3 regions of the Ensifer meliloti genome follow, and region 3 is predicted to be linked to each of the others. Evidence: predicted binding sites of a transcription regulator. Region 3 holds the regulator's gene; each other region holds the start of a gene.
What was found. The regulator LexA, encoded in region 3, represses DNA repair genes until DNA is damaged. The targets are predictions, from matches to a motif close to TGTTCNNNNTGTGTTCNG.
Positions count from the first base shown of each region.

Region 1: a site for LexA is predicted at 2,769-2,786, ahead of PZL22_RS30880 (ImuA family protein). Genes of this name have one in related genera too.
Region 2: a site for LexA is predicted at 1,705-1,722, ahead of dnaE (DNA polymerase III subunit alpha). Genes of this name have one in related genera too.

Region 1 covers NZ_CP120366.1:1,313,109-1,317,046, forward strand. Annotated here, with positions in the region: gene PZL22_RS30865 (SOS response-associated peptidase) at 179-769, opposite strand; partial or broken gene PZL22_RS30870 (SOS response-associated peptidase family protein) at 825-1,318, shown strand; partial or broken gene dinB (DNA polymerase IV) at 1,315-2,388, opposite strand; gene PZL22_RS30880 (ImuA family protein) at 2,832-3,650, shown strand; gene PZL22_RS30885 (Y-family DNA polymerase) at 3,604-3,938, shown strand, end outside.
Region 2 covers NZ_CP120365.1:32,222-36,159, forward strand. Annotated here, with positions in the region: gene PZL22_RS07205 (lipoprotein-releasing ABC transporter permease subunit) at 1-807, shown strand, start outside; gene PZL22_RS07210 (ABC transporter ATP-binding protein) at 825-1,511, shown strand; gene dnaE (DNA polymerase III subunit alpha) at 1,981-3,938, shown strand, end outside.
Region 3 covers NZ_CP120365.1:376,079-380,016, forward strand. Annotated here, with positions in the region: gene PZL22_RS08860 (DUF1254 domain-containing protein) at 1-1,533, shown strand, start outside; tRNA gene PZL22_RS08865 (tRNA-Ala) at 1,715-1,790, shown strand; gene PZL22_RS08870 (hypothetical protein) at 1,900-2,064, shown strand; gene lexA (transcriptional repressor LexA) at 2,289-3,005, shown strand; tRNA gene PZL22_RS08880 (tRNA-Cys) at 3,226-3,299, shown strand; gene PZL22_RS08885 (calcium-binding protein) at 3,344-3,938, opposite strand, start outside.

The DNA of each region.
Region 1 (3,938 bases), on a different replicon from region 3:
AAAAAGGCATACTGCTACGTACAGGAGCATCGGCACCTACTCGCCTAAAAGCTGAGGTCGATGAGTGGATTACCATGTGCTAATATGCGCGAGAGTTCCTGGAGGCTACGGCTGCCTTTTCGCGCTCGGCTTGATCGCATGATAGCCGCTTTAGTCTCCCGTCCGGAGCCTTTCCGGTTCAGCCGACCTGCTCTACCGATAGTGTCCGAATGGGGAGCGGCCTGATCAGCGATTTCGCGGACACCGTTGGGTCGAGCCAGTCGGCCCAGGCGCTGCGCTCGAGAATGACGATCTGCCGGTCGTGGTATGGGGCAATGTCCGGCCCCGGCTCCATCGTCAGCATGGTGAAGGCTTGGCCGACCCCCGGCATTTCGCGCCAGATGCCGGCGATGCAGAAGATCGGCTCGTCCTTCTTGGTGAAGAGCCATTTGTCCTTCCGTTTCTTCTTGGGGTCCTTCGGTTCGGTGAACTCGTAGAAGCCGTCGGCGATGATCAGGCAGCGATTGGAATTGAACTCGCGCCCCTCAGATCGGAAATTATACACCGGCCGCTTGTTCGGCCCGGGCCAGCTCCAGCGCCGCTGCACGAGCTCGACCTCATCGGGGGCTCCGTCAAGCGTTCTGACGATGGGGCCGACATCGGTGATCTTGATGTCCTCGCGCGGTTCAAGATTCGGCGCGCCTTCGCCGAAACGGACCTTGATCTTCAGGTCGGCGAAGTCCTCGACGATCGAGGCGACATCCACCATCAGCCGATAATCATTGCACATGCATCCTCCGTCTCAGGTCTGATTGTGTGGGTGTTGTTCCTGCTATGTTCTAACTATGACGAGTGCGACCGTTTTCCAGTCCGACGCTCCGCTCGACGAGCGCCGGGTGATCATAAGGCGCCATGACGGCGATGTGGAGATGGTGGAATTGCCGTGGGGGCTGCGCCCGCGCGACGGCGATGCGCGCGCCGTGAACGTCGTTCGATCGGAAGGAAGGACGTTTCCGACCCACCGCTGCCTGGTGCCCGCTTCCGAGTTTCGCCACCGAACCTTCAGTTTCTCGCTCGCGAATGGTGACTGGTTCTATTTCGCGGGGATTTGGCGGCCGGCGATCAACGACTGGCCAGAGTCCTATGCCATCCTGACGATCGAGGCGAATGACGATCTTGCGCCGTTTCACGACCGGCAGATGGTGGTTCTGAGACGGGAGCAACGCATGGCCTGGTTCGACGGACTGGTACCCGAAGGCGAAATTCTTCGCCGGCTGCCGGCAGGGTCCGGGTTACGCGCCATTCAACCTCTCCTGTTCAGCCGATGCTGGCAGTCTAAAGCGCCAGCCGCAGCTGCGGTTCCGTTTGTAGCGTCTGCCGTTCCAACGATGACAGCGAAACGCCGAGCAGGCGGATTCCCCTTCGCGGCGGAAAGATTGGTGCGAGAAGCAAGCCGACCACCTCCTCGAGATCACCGATCGTTTGCAAAGGTGCCGCAACCGTCTTGCTCCGGGTGATCTGGAAAGTCGGCATATTTCACCTTGAGCGGCACGGTCTTGGCGCTGATCTCTTTGGCCTCGCAATAACTCCAGACTTTCTCGATCAGCGGCTGAAGACCTTCGCGAGCCGCCTCAAAGGAATGGATATCCTCGGAGGGACGTGTCTTCCGCGCCGACGGATTTTCGCACCCGGTCCGCCTTGATACCACGGGCAATACCGTAGAAACATGGCCCCGACTCCCCGAAATGCTCCACCAGAAACTCGAGCGTCTGCTCCTTGAGGTCTGCGCGTGTTTCTATCCCAAGCCGATGCATCTTTTCGGCTGTGGCGGGCCCGACGCCGTGAAACTTCTTGATCGGAAGCTGCTCGACAAGCCGGGCCGTTCTTCGGCGTGATGACGAACTGGCCGTCCGGCTTGTTCTGACCGGAAGCCATCTTCGCCAGGAACTTGTTGTAGGAGATGCCGGCGGAGGCGCTGAGCTCTGTCGTCGCTTTGATCTTTGCCCGGATTTCCTGGGCGATGACGGTGGCTATCTCCGTGCCCTTCAGGATTTCGGAAACATCGAGATAGGCCTCGTCGAGCGATAGCGGCTCGATCATCGGCGTGTACTCGGCGAATATCGCGCGGATCTGCAACGAGATGGCCTTGTAGCCTTCGAAACGTGGTTTGACGAAGATCAGATCGGGGCATTTGCGCTTCGCAATGACCGAAGCCATCGCCGAATGAACGCCGAACTTTCGCGCCTCGTAGCTGGCGGCCGCCACCACGCCGCGGGCGGCAGGATAGCCGACGGCGACCGGCAGGCCCCGCAGGTCGGGATTGTCGCGCTGTTCGACCGATGCGTAGAAGGCATCCATGTCCACATGCACGATTTTGCGCGGCCGCTCGCTGCCTTCGTCGTTTGTCATGGCCTCGCCTCCATCAGGACAATCTGTATCGCCCAGACATGGGAAGTGCGCGCCGCATTTTGTCACCCTACGGTGCTTGTATGGGCTCGCAGCCCATCGCCATGCGCCGGCGGATCACAGCGAAGGTCATGCCAGCGCCAAACGCTTTCACCAACAGCTTGCGCTCAAGCGCGCAGTGCCGATGACATGGGCACAGATGAATTCGACGATCGGCTTCCGGCGATTCTTCAGTTTCGGGGCCAGATCGTTCATAGGCTGCCGTGGGCGCATGCGAAAAATTCCCATTCCCGCCATCGATTTGAATCCGTTGGCGGAATTCTCCGATGGGCACTGTCGCTCAACTTCCGCGCGCCACATGCGCATTGACTCATGTCCGCTTTGAGAACAAATACAGAACATATTGCGCCATCTCAAGCCGAAAACGGGTTGCCGTAAAGGAGATCATGTCCGCAGCCGTCGCCACTTCGAACCCCGTCCTCCGCGAGTTGCGCGGGAAAATCGCCAGCTTGGAAGGGGCAGGCTCACGCAATCGGAGCATCTTACCGTTCGGGGTCCCCGAGCTCGACGCGCAACTGCCGGGAGGTGGGCTCGCCTTTGGCGCGCTGCACGAAGTGGCCGGTGGCGGAAACGGCGCGATCGATGGAGCCGCCGCGGCACTCTTCATCGGCGGCATCGCCGCCCGTACCACCGGCAAGGTGGTCTGGTGCCTGACACGCTTCGATCTGTTCTTTCCGGCGCTCGCCCAGGTCGGGCTTCATCCCGACCGCGTCATTTTCGTCGAGTGCGATAAGGAAGAGACGGTGCTCGCAAGCTTTGAAGAAGCTTTGCGTTACGGCGGCCTCGGCGCCGTGGTTGCCGAACTGGTGCGACTGCCGATGACGGCATCCCGCCGCTTGCAGCTCGCGGCGGAAAAGTCGGGGACATTGGGGCTGGTGATCCGCCGCTGGCGGCGCCAGACGGAAGCCTCGGACTTTGGCATGCCAACGGCTGCGGCAACGCGCTGGCGGATCTCGGTGCTGCCGTCCGAGCCGCTTCCCGTGCCGGGTGTTGGCCGGGCGCGATGGCTGGCGGAGCTTATGCGCGTGAGAGCTGGGGAGGGAGGCGAGTTCATCATCGGAGCATGTGATGGCCAGGGTCGTATCTGTCTTTCTTCCGAAACTGCCAACGGACCGGATCAGGCGGGCCGATCCTTCGCTATCGGTCGAAAAGCCGCTGGTGGTCATCGCCAGGAGCGGTTCGAAGCGATGGATTTCGGCAGCTGATACGGCGGCGACCAAGCTCGGCCTTCGGGTCGGCATGCCGGCCGCCAAGGCGCAGGCACTGGTCCAGGGTCTGGTGATGATCGATGCCGATACGGCAGCCGATCTCGCTGCCCTCGAACGGCTGGCGCTCTGGGCCTTGTCACAATATTCTCCGGTTGTCGCGATGGACCCTCCCGACGGTATCGTCATGGATACCGAAGGCGCCGATCATCTTCAGGGCGGCGAGGACTTGATGCTTTCCGGCCTCGTCAATCGCTTCCGCGGCCGGGGTCTCGCTGCCCGCGCGGC
Region 2 (3,938 bases), 340 kb from region 3:
GTCGCCATCGGCTCGCGCATGGCCGAGCAGCTGGGCATCCGGGTGGGCGGGACGATCACGCTCACCTCGCCGAACGGCGACGTCACGCCGATGGGCATGAATCCGAGGGTCAAGGCCTATACCGTCTCGGCCATCTTCGAGATGGGCATGTCGGAATACGACGCGACCATCATCTTCATGCCGCTCGAGGAAGCGCAGCTCTATTTCAACGCCGAAGGCCTCGTTCAGTCGATCGAGATATTCGCCGAGCATCCGGACGCGGTCGACGAGCTTCGCAAGCCGGTGGAGGACGCCGCCGGCCGGCAGATATTCATTACCGACTGGCGCGAACGCAACAGGACGTTCTTTTCCGCGCTCGAGGTGGAACGGAACGTGATGTTCATGATCCTGACGCTGATCGTGCTGGTCGCGGCGCTGAACATCATCTCCGGGCTGATCATGCTGGTGAAGGACAAGGGCAGCGATATCGCGATCCTCAGGACGATGGGCGCGACCTCCGGTTCGGTGATGCGCATCTTCTTCATGACCGGCGCCGCAATCGGGGTTACGGGAACCATCGCCGGCGTCGCCCTCGGGGTGGTCGTCTGCCTCAACATCGAGTCGATCCGCCAGTTCTTCTCCTGGGTGTCCGGCGCCACGCTCTTCGATCCGGAGCTCTATTTCCTCAGCCAGCTTCCGGCCGACATGAATGCCGACGAGACCGTCACCGTCGTCGTCATGGCGCTTGCGCTTTCCTTCCTTGCCACGATCTTCCCGGCCTGGCGCGCCTCGCGCCTCGATCCGGTGCAGGCCCTGCGGTACGAATAACAAGGACAACAGCTTAAATGAATGCGCGCGTGGCACTGCAGCTCTCCGGCATCGAGCGGCATTATGGCGAGGGCGACACGTTTCTGCCGATCCTCAAGGGAGCCGACCTGACGTTGCGAAGCGGCGAGACAGTCGCCCTCGTGGCACCGTCCGGTACCGGAAAGTCGACATTGCTTCATATCGCCGGGCTGCTCGAACACCCGGATGAGGGCGAGGTGCTCGTGAACGGCACCTCATGCAACGGACTCAGCGACGACCGGCGAACGGCAATCCGCCGCAACGAGATCGGCTTCGTCTATCAGTTCCACCATCTCCTGCCGGAATTCTCGGCGCTGGAGAACATCATGATGCCGCAACTGATCGCCGGATTGCCCAGGGCCGAGGCGGCGGAGCGGGCATCGGCCCTTCTGGACTATATGCGCATCGGCCATCGCGGCAGCCACCGCCCGACCGAGCTTTCCGGCGGCGAGCAGCAGCGCGTCGCCATCGCCAGGGCGGTCGCCAATGCGCCGCTCATCCTTTTGGCGGACGAGCCGACCGGCAACCTCGACCCCGAGACGGCCGGCTATGTATTCGAGGCGCTGGAAGCCCTGGCGCGCCAGTCCGGGCTCGCGGCGCTGATCGCCACCCACAATCACGAACTCGCTTCGCTCATGGATCGCCGCGTGACGATCGAGGACGGCAAGGTGGTCGAACTGAAATAGTCCGGCCGCGACGGCGCGTATTCAGCCCCGACCTCGCTCGAGGCGCGGTCACCGCTTGGCGCTCCTTGCATGTTCCGTTCGAGGCGTGTCGCTCCTCGGAACGCATGCGCGAATGGGGTCCGTCGGTGCACATTAACCATAGCCACTGAATAGCGGGTCTTCCATGCAGACTTCCTTGACTATCGAACGGAAATAGAACAAAAAGGGAACAGTAGCGGAAAGGAGACAAGTTATGGCTGATTTCGTACGTGATCTTGCTGCCTTCGCCTCGATGAGCCTTTTCATCGTGAGCATCTCGGTAATCGCTCTCGGCCTGTGACCGGGATTTATCCAGCGTGCTCCGCGTCCTGTCGAACGCGCAGTAAACACCACACGCCGGGCAAAAACCCCGGCGGCCCGTCCTTGAGACTGGACAGTTGGGACGGGAAACAGGATATCCTCGACGCCGGACAAGAATCGGAGTGCGGCGATGACAGGCAACCAGGGTATCGGGCAGGGTATCGGGCACGGCACAGGGGCTGCGGCCGATCCGCAGTTCGTTCACCTGCGGGTGCATTCCGCCTATTCGTTGCTGGAAGGCGCCTTGCCGCTGAAGAAGATCATCGGCAAGGCGGTCGCCGACGATCAGCCGGCGATCGGCATCGCCGACACCAATAATCTCTTCGCGGCACTCGAATTCTCGCAGAAGGCGGCCGACGACGGATTGCAGCCGATCATCGGCTGCCAGCTCTCGATCGATATGGAAGACGAGGCGGAAGGCGAGCGGCGCGGACACGCCCATCAGTTCGTCAAACTTCCCGCGATCGTGCTGATCGCGGCGACCGAGGACGGTTACGCCCGCCTCGTCGAGCTCGTGAGCCGCGCCTATCTCGAAGGCGAGGGTCACCAGCAAACGCGAATAAGCCGCTCCTGGCTTGCGGCTGGCGGCACGACCGGCCTGATCGCGCTCACCGGTGCGGGAGCCGGCCCGGTCGACATGGCGCTGAAGTCGGGTTCGCCGGCTCTGGCCGAGGCACGCCTGCAAGCCTTGATCGAGCTTTTCGGCGATCGCCTCTATGTCGAACTGCAGCGGCACGGGAATTACGACCGGCGTCACGAGAACCGCATGATCGATCTCGCCTATCGGCTCGACATTCCGCTCGTCGCCACCAACGAGGCGTTTTTCCCGTCGCCGTCCGACTATGATGCCCACGATGCGCTGATGGCCGTCGCTCACAATGCGATGGTGTCCGACGACAGCCGTTTCCGTCTGACCCCGGATCATTACCTGAAGAGCCGCAAGGAGATGGCGGCGCTCTTTGCGGATCTGCCCGAGGCATTGGAGAATACGATCGAGGTGGCGCGGCGGTGCTCCTTCATGTTGAAGACCCGCGGACCGATCCTGCCGCGCTTTACCGGCGCTTCGGATGATCCGGAGGAGGCTGAACGCGCGGAGGTAGCGGAACTGCGCCGGCAGGCGGAGGAGGGGCTGGAGGAACGCCTTGCCAAGCTCGGCATGGCGCCCGGCTACAAGGAAGAGGACTATCGGGAGCGGCTGGCCTTCGAACTCGGCGTTATCCAGCGGATGAAGTTTCCGGGCTACTTCCTCATCGTTGCGGACTTCATCAAATGGGCCAAGCAGCATGACATTCCGGTCGGGCCGGGCCGCGGCTCGGGTGCCGGCTCGCTGGTCGCCTATGCCCTGACGATCACCGATGTCGACCCGATGCGCTTCTCGCTGCTTTTCGAGCGCTTCCTCAACCCCGAACGCGTGTCGATGCCCGACTTCGACATCGATTTCTGCCAGGACCGGCGCGAGGAGGTCATCCGCTACGTGCAGCAGAAATACGGCCGCGAGCAGGTGGCGCAGATCATCACCTTCGGATCGCTGCAGGCGCGTGCAGCACTGCGCGACGTCGGCCGCGTGCTGGAAATGCCCTATGGCCAGGTCGACAAGATCTGCAAGCTGGTGCCGAACAATCCCGCCAACCCGACACCGCTTTCCAAGGCGATCGAGGAGGAACCGCGCCTGCAGGAAGAGGCGGAGAAGGAGCCGGTCGTTGCCCGTCTCCTCGACATTGCCCAGAAGATCGAGGGGCTTTACCGCCACGCCTCGACGCACGCGGCCGGCATCGTCATCGGCGACAGGCCGCTCTCGCAGCTCGTGCCGATGTACCGCGATCCGCGCTCCGACATGCCGGTCACCCAGTTCAACATGAAATGGGTCGAGCAGGCGGGTCTCGTGAAGTTCGACTTCCTTGGCCTGAAGACGCTGACCGTTCTGAAGACCGCCGTCGACTTCGTCGGCAAGCGCGGCATCCATATCGACCTCGCAAGCATTCCGCTTGACGATCCGAAGACCTACGAGACCCTTTCGCGCGGCGAGACGGTCGGCGTGTTCCAGGTGGAAAGCGCCGGCATGCGCAAGGCGCTGATCGGCATGCGCCC
Region 3 (3,938 bases):
ACGAGTTTCAATGATCAACTCGACATCACCCGGCGCGACTTGATGAAGGGCGGCATGGGTGCGGCATCGCTGGCAGCGGTGAGCGCCGGAGCGGCGGTTCCCGCCGCCGTGACGGCGGCCTCGGTCGCCGTCACGGCCAATGCGGCGCAGGCACAGCAGCACGCCGCATCCGCAACTGTTACGCAACCCGCCACGGGCATCGTGATGTCTCCCGACTATGCAAGAACGGTTGCGCAGATGGCCTACGTCTGGGGCTGGCCGATGGTTAACATGATCAACCGCAGGGCGGCGATCACTCAGGCACCGGAACCGGGCCACCTCAACGGCGTCCTGCCCGCCGCACCGCGGGGCCAGATCGCGATGCTCAACGACTACATTGAGCCGTCGGAAACTTTCGTCACGTGCCCGAACCAGGATGTCGTCTACGGCTTGGGCTTCTTCGCGCTTGATGAAGAGCCGGTCGTGATTCAGGTGCCGGATTTCGGCGACCGTTTCTGGGTCTATGCTTTGTACGACGCACGCACCGACCAGTTCGGTCATCTAGGCAAACCATATGGCTCGAAGCCCGGATTCTACCTGCTCGCCGGTCCGAGGTGGAGCGGCCTGAAACCGGACGGGATCACAGATGTTTTGCGCTGCCCTACCTCGCTCGCCAACGCCATTCCCAGGGTCTTCCAGGACGACACGCCCGAGGACAGGAAAGCGATTCAAGAGGTCATCAACCAGGTCGTCGCTTATCCGCTGAAGGATTTCGACGGAGAGATGAAGACGATCGAATGGGCCAAGGTCCCGGACATTCCCGGACCGCCATCGTCTGGCGAGGAAACCAAATGGGTGGTCCCGGATAAGTTCTTCGATCAGTTCGGCGAGGTTCTCGACACTGTCGATCCGTTGCCGGGCGAGGAGGCTCTCTATGGCCAATTCCGCCTGCTGCTCGATGCAGCCTCCAAGGACCCCGAACTGAAAAAGGTGCTGGTTGCGACCGCGGTCGAGACCGAAGACAAGGTCATCCAGCCGTTCTTCCAGTGGAAGCACAACGGACGTCCGGCCGGGAACGGATGGAACCGTTCTACCAACAATGCGCAGTTCGGCGTCGACTATTTCAACCGGACCGGAACGGCAAAATCGAACATGTTCGACAACCGGCCGAACGAGACGCAATATTTCTACACCGACCACGACGGCGCGGGCGGAGAACTCAGCGGCAGCGGCAGCTATGCGATCACCTTCCCAGCCGGGCAGGAGCCGCCGGTCAACGGGTTCTGGTCATTGACCCTGTACAACGACAAGCATCTCTTCCACGCGAACGACCTCAAACGCTACTCACTCGGCACCAAGAACAAGAACCTAAAGCGCAACTCCGACGGTTCGCTTACCCTCTACGCCGGCGCGAAGTCGCCCGGGGGCGACAAGGAAAACAACTGGCTGCCCGCGCCGGACGGGAAGTTCTCGCTCTACATCCGCGCCTATTGGGGCAAAGAGGCAATTCTCGATGGCTCTTGGCAGCCGCCCGCGATCGAGGTGGCTCAATAGCCAGTGCTGAAAGCCGATAGTGGCGTTGTGTGTTCGTGACCTTGCACTCCGCCCTATCTGCCAGCCGGCGGGCACCGACGCGGCTTGCAGTCGTCAGCCTCATCTCTGTATTGCGATGCATTCGGCAAGTGGAATGCACTGGCGCGGTCGGCCGAAAACTCTTATACAATCGTTGACCAGTGGGGTCGTAGCTCAGTTGGGAGAGCGCCGCAATCGCACTGCGGAGGTCGAGGGTTCGACTCCCTTCGGCTCCACCATCCACCAGTCCTCCCTGCCGGCTCGCTGCTTGCCAAAAAAGCTGATTTGAGAGAAAGTTTTAGTCTGACCCGTTCGAGGTCTGGGCAACTCCCGCGAGTGGAGCAAAACATGCCTGTTAAATCTTTGGTGGCAGCCGCAATTTTTTCCCTCTTCGCCCTTTCGGGGTGCGCCAGCACAGGCTCGACCAACACGACCTACACCCAGTGGTACGGGCCTTATCCCGAGCCTGAATTCGACGTTCTTACGCCGGGCGGACTGCGCCTTGCCTATTAGCATTGCATAGGCGACCGACTGCGCCGCCCGCCGTAAGCCCAAAACATGCGAGAGCGTATCGGCCCCTGCCCCGAATTCCGAGCGATCGCCATCGACACGCCGGATCGCGGGGCGGATCGGCATTCAACAGCAAGCGAAATTCACGGAATTTTAGGCACTTGCGGAACACATATGGAACAGATAGGTTCTGTTCTTGATTTGTTTCGCGATTCTGGAGTGACGCCATGCTGACCCGCAAGCAACAGGAATTGCTTCTGTTCATTCACGAACGAATGAAGGAATCCGGGGTCCCGCCGTCCTTCGACGAGATGAAGGACGCCTTGGACCTTGCGTCCAAATCGGGCATCCACCGTTTGATCACCGCACTCGAAGAGCGTGGGTTCATTCGCCGGCTACCTAATCGCGCCCGGGCCCTCGAAGTCATCAAGCTGCCGGAGGCCTATGCGGGCGCTTCGCAGGTCCGCCGCGGCTTTTCGCCGAGCGTGATCGAAGGCAGTCTGGGCAAGCCTGCTGCGCCGCCCCCCGCACCGAAACCGGCGCCGCCGGCCGAGGCCGCATCGGTCGCCGTTCCGGTCATGGGCCGCATTGCCGCCGGTGTGCCGATTTCGGCAATCCAGAACAATATGCACGATATATCCGTACCGGTTGAAATGATCGGCAGCGGCGAGCACTACGCTCTCGAGATCAAGGGCGATTCGATGATCGAGGCCGGCATCCTCGATGGCGATACGGTGATCATCCGGAACGGAAGCACCGCCAGCCCCGGGGATATCGTCGTCGCGCTGATCGACGACGAGGAAGCGACCCTGAAGCGATTCCGTCGCAAGGGCGCCTCTATTGCGCTGGAGGCCGCCAATCCGGCTTACGAAACACGCATATTCGGTCCGGACCGGGTCAAGATCCAAGGCAGGCTCGTCGGCCTCATCCGGCGCTATCATTAGAGCTTCCTGACCAGGTGCGCAGCCGCTTCCTACGAAAGTACGCAATTTCAAAGCGCTGACGTGGGAGTATTGCGCCTTGGGACGCTATGACCACGCCCGGTCATAGAACGGAAGACACATTTATACAGAATAAAAAAGTCCCTATTCCAAATGTACCCTCTTGCGGATTGCGGTCAATCATTCTAAATCCGCGCCACGATTTGAAAACGCAAATCGTAGAGGCCTCGTGGCGGAGTGGTGACGCAGAGGACTGCAAATCCTTGTACGCCGGTTCAATTCCGGCCGAGGCCTCCAAAAGCCACACCTGATCAGCTTTGTTACCGACAAACTTCCTCTCGTCAGACGAGGGCGAAATCCGCATTCGCAAAGACGAAGTTGGCAGCGCTGAGGTCGGCAGCGTGGATGCCGATCAGAGTGACCTGATCGACCGTGCCATTCAGCTGCAGGACAGCGTTCCCGTCAGCATCGTCGCCGATGTTGGACAAAAAATCGGCGAAGTCGTCGTAGCCATAGCCGGCGATTTGGATGATGTCCTTGTCCAATTCGAAGTCGAAGATCTTATCCCGCCCACTGTTCCGCGCAAACAGGAACTGATCGGCACCGGTCTCGACCGCGAAGGCTGCGGTAAGTCGGCCATCGCCCCAGAGCTGATCGTTACCGGCGCCGCCAATCAAGAGGTCGTCCCCACCCGCGGTGTCCACGCCGACCTCTGCATCGCCATACAGGACATCATCGCCTTTGCCTCCGTCGAGCAGGTCGTTGCCGCCACTGCCGCCACGTGAGAAAAGAACATCTCCAACAAGAAAGTCGTTGCCAGAACCACCATAGAGGTGGTCGTCGCCGCCGATGCCGGATTCCACGACGCCCTGGTCGAGGCCATCTCCGTAGAGTTTGTCATGGCCCTCTCCGCCCTGGAGCCGATCGTTCCCGCCA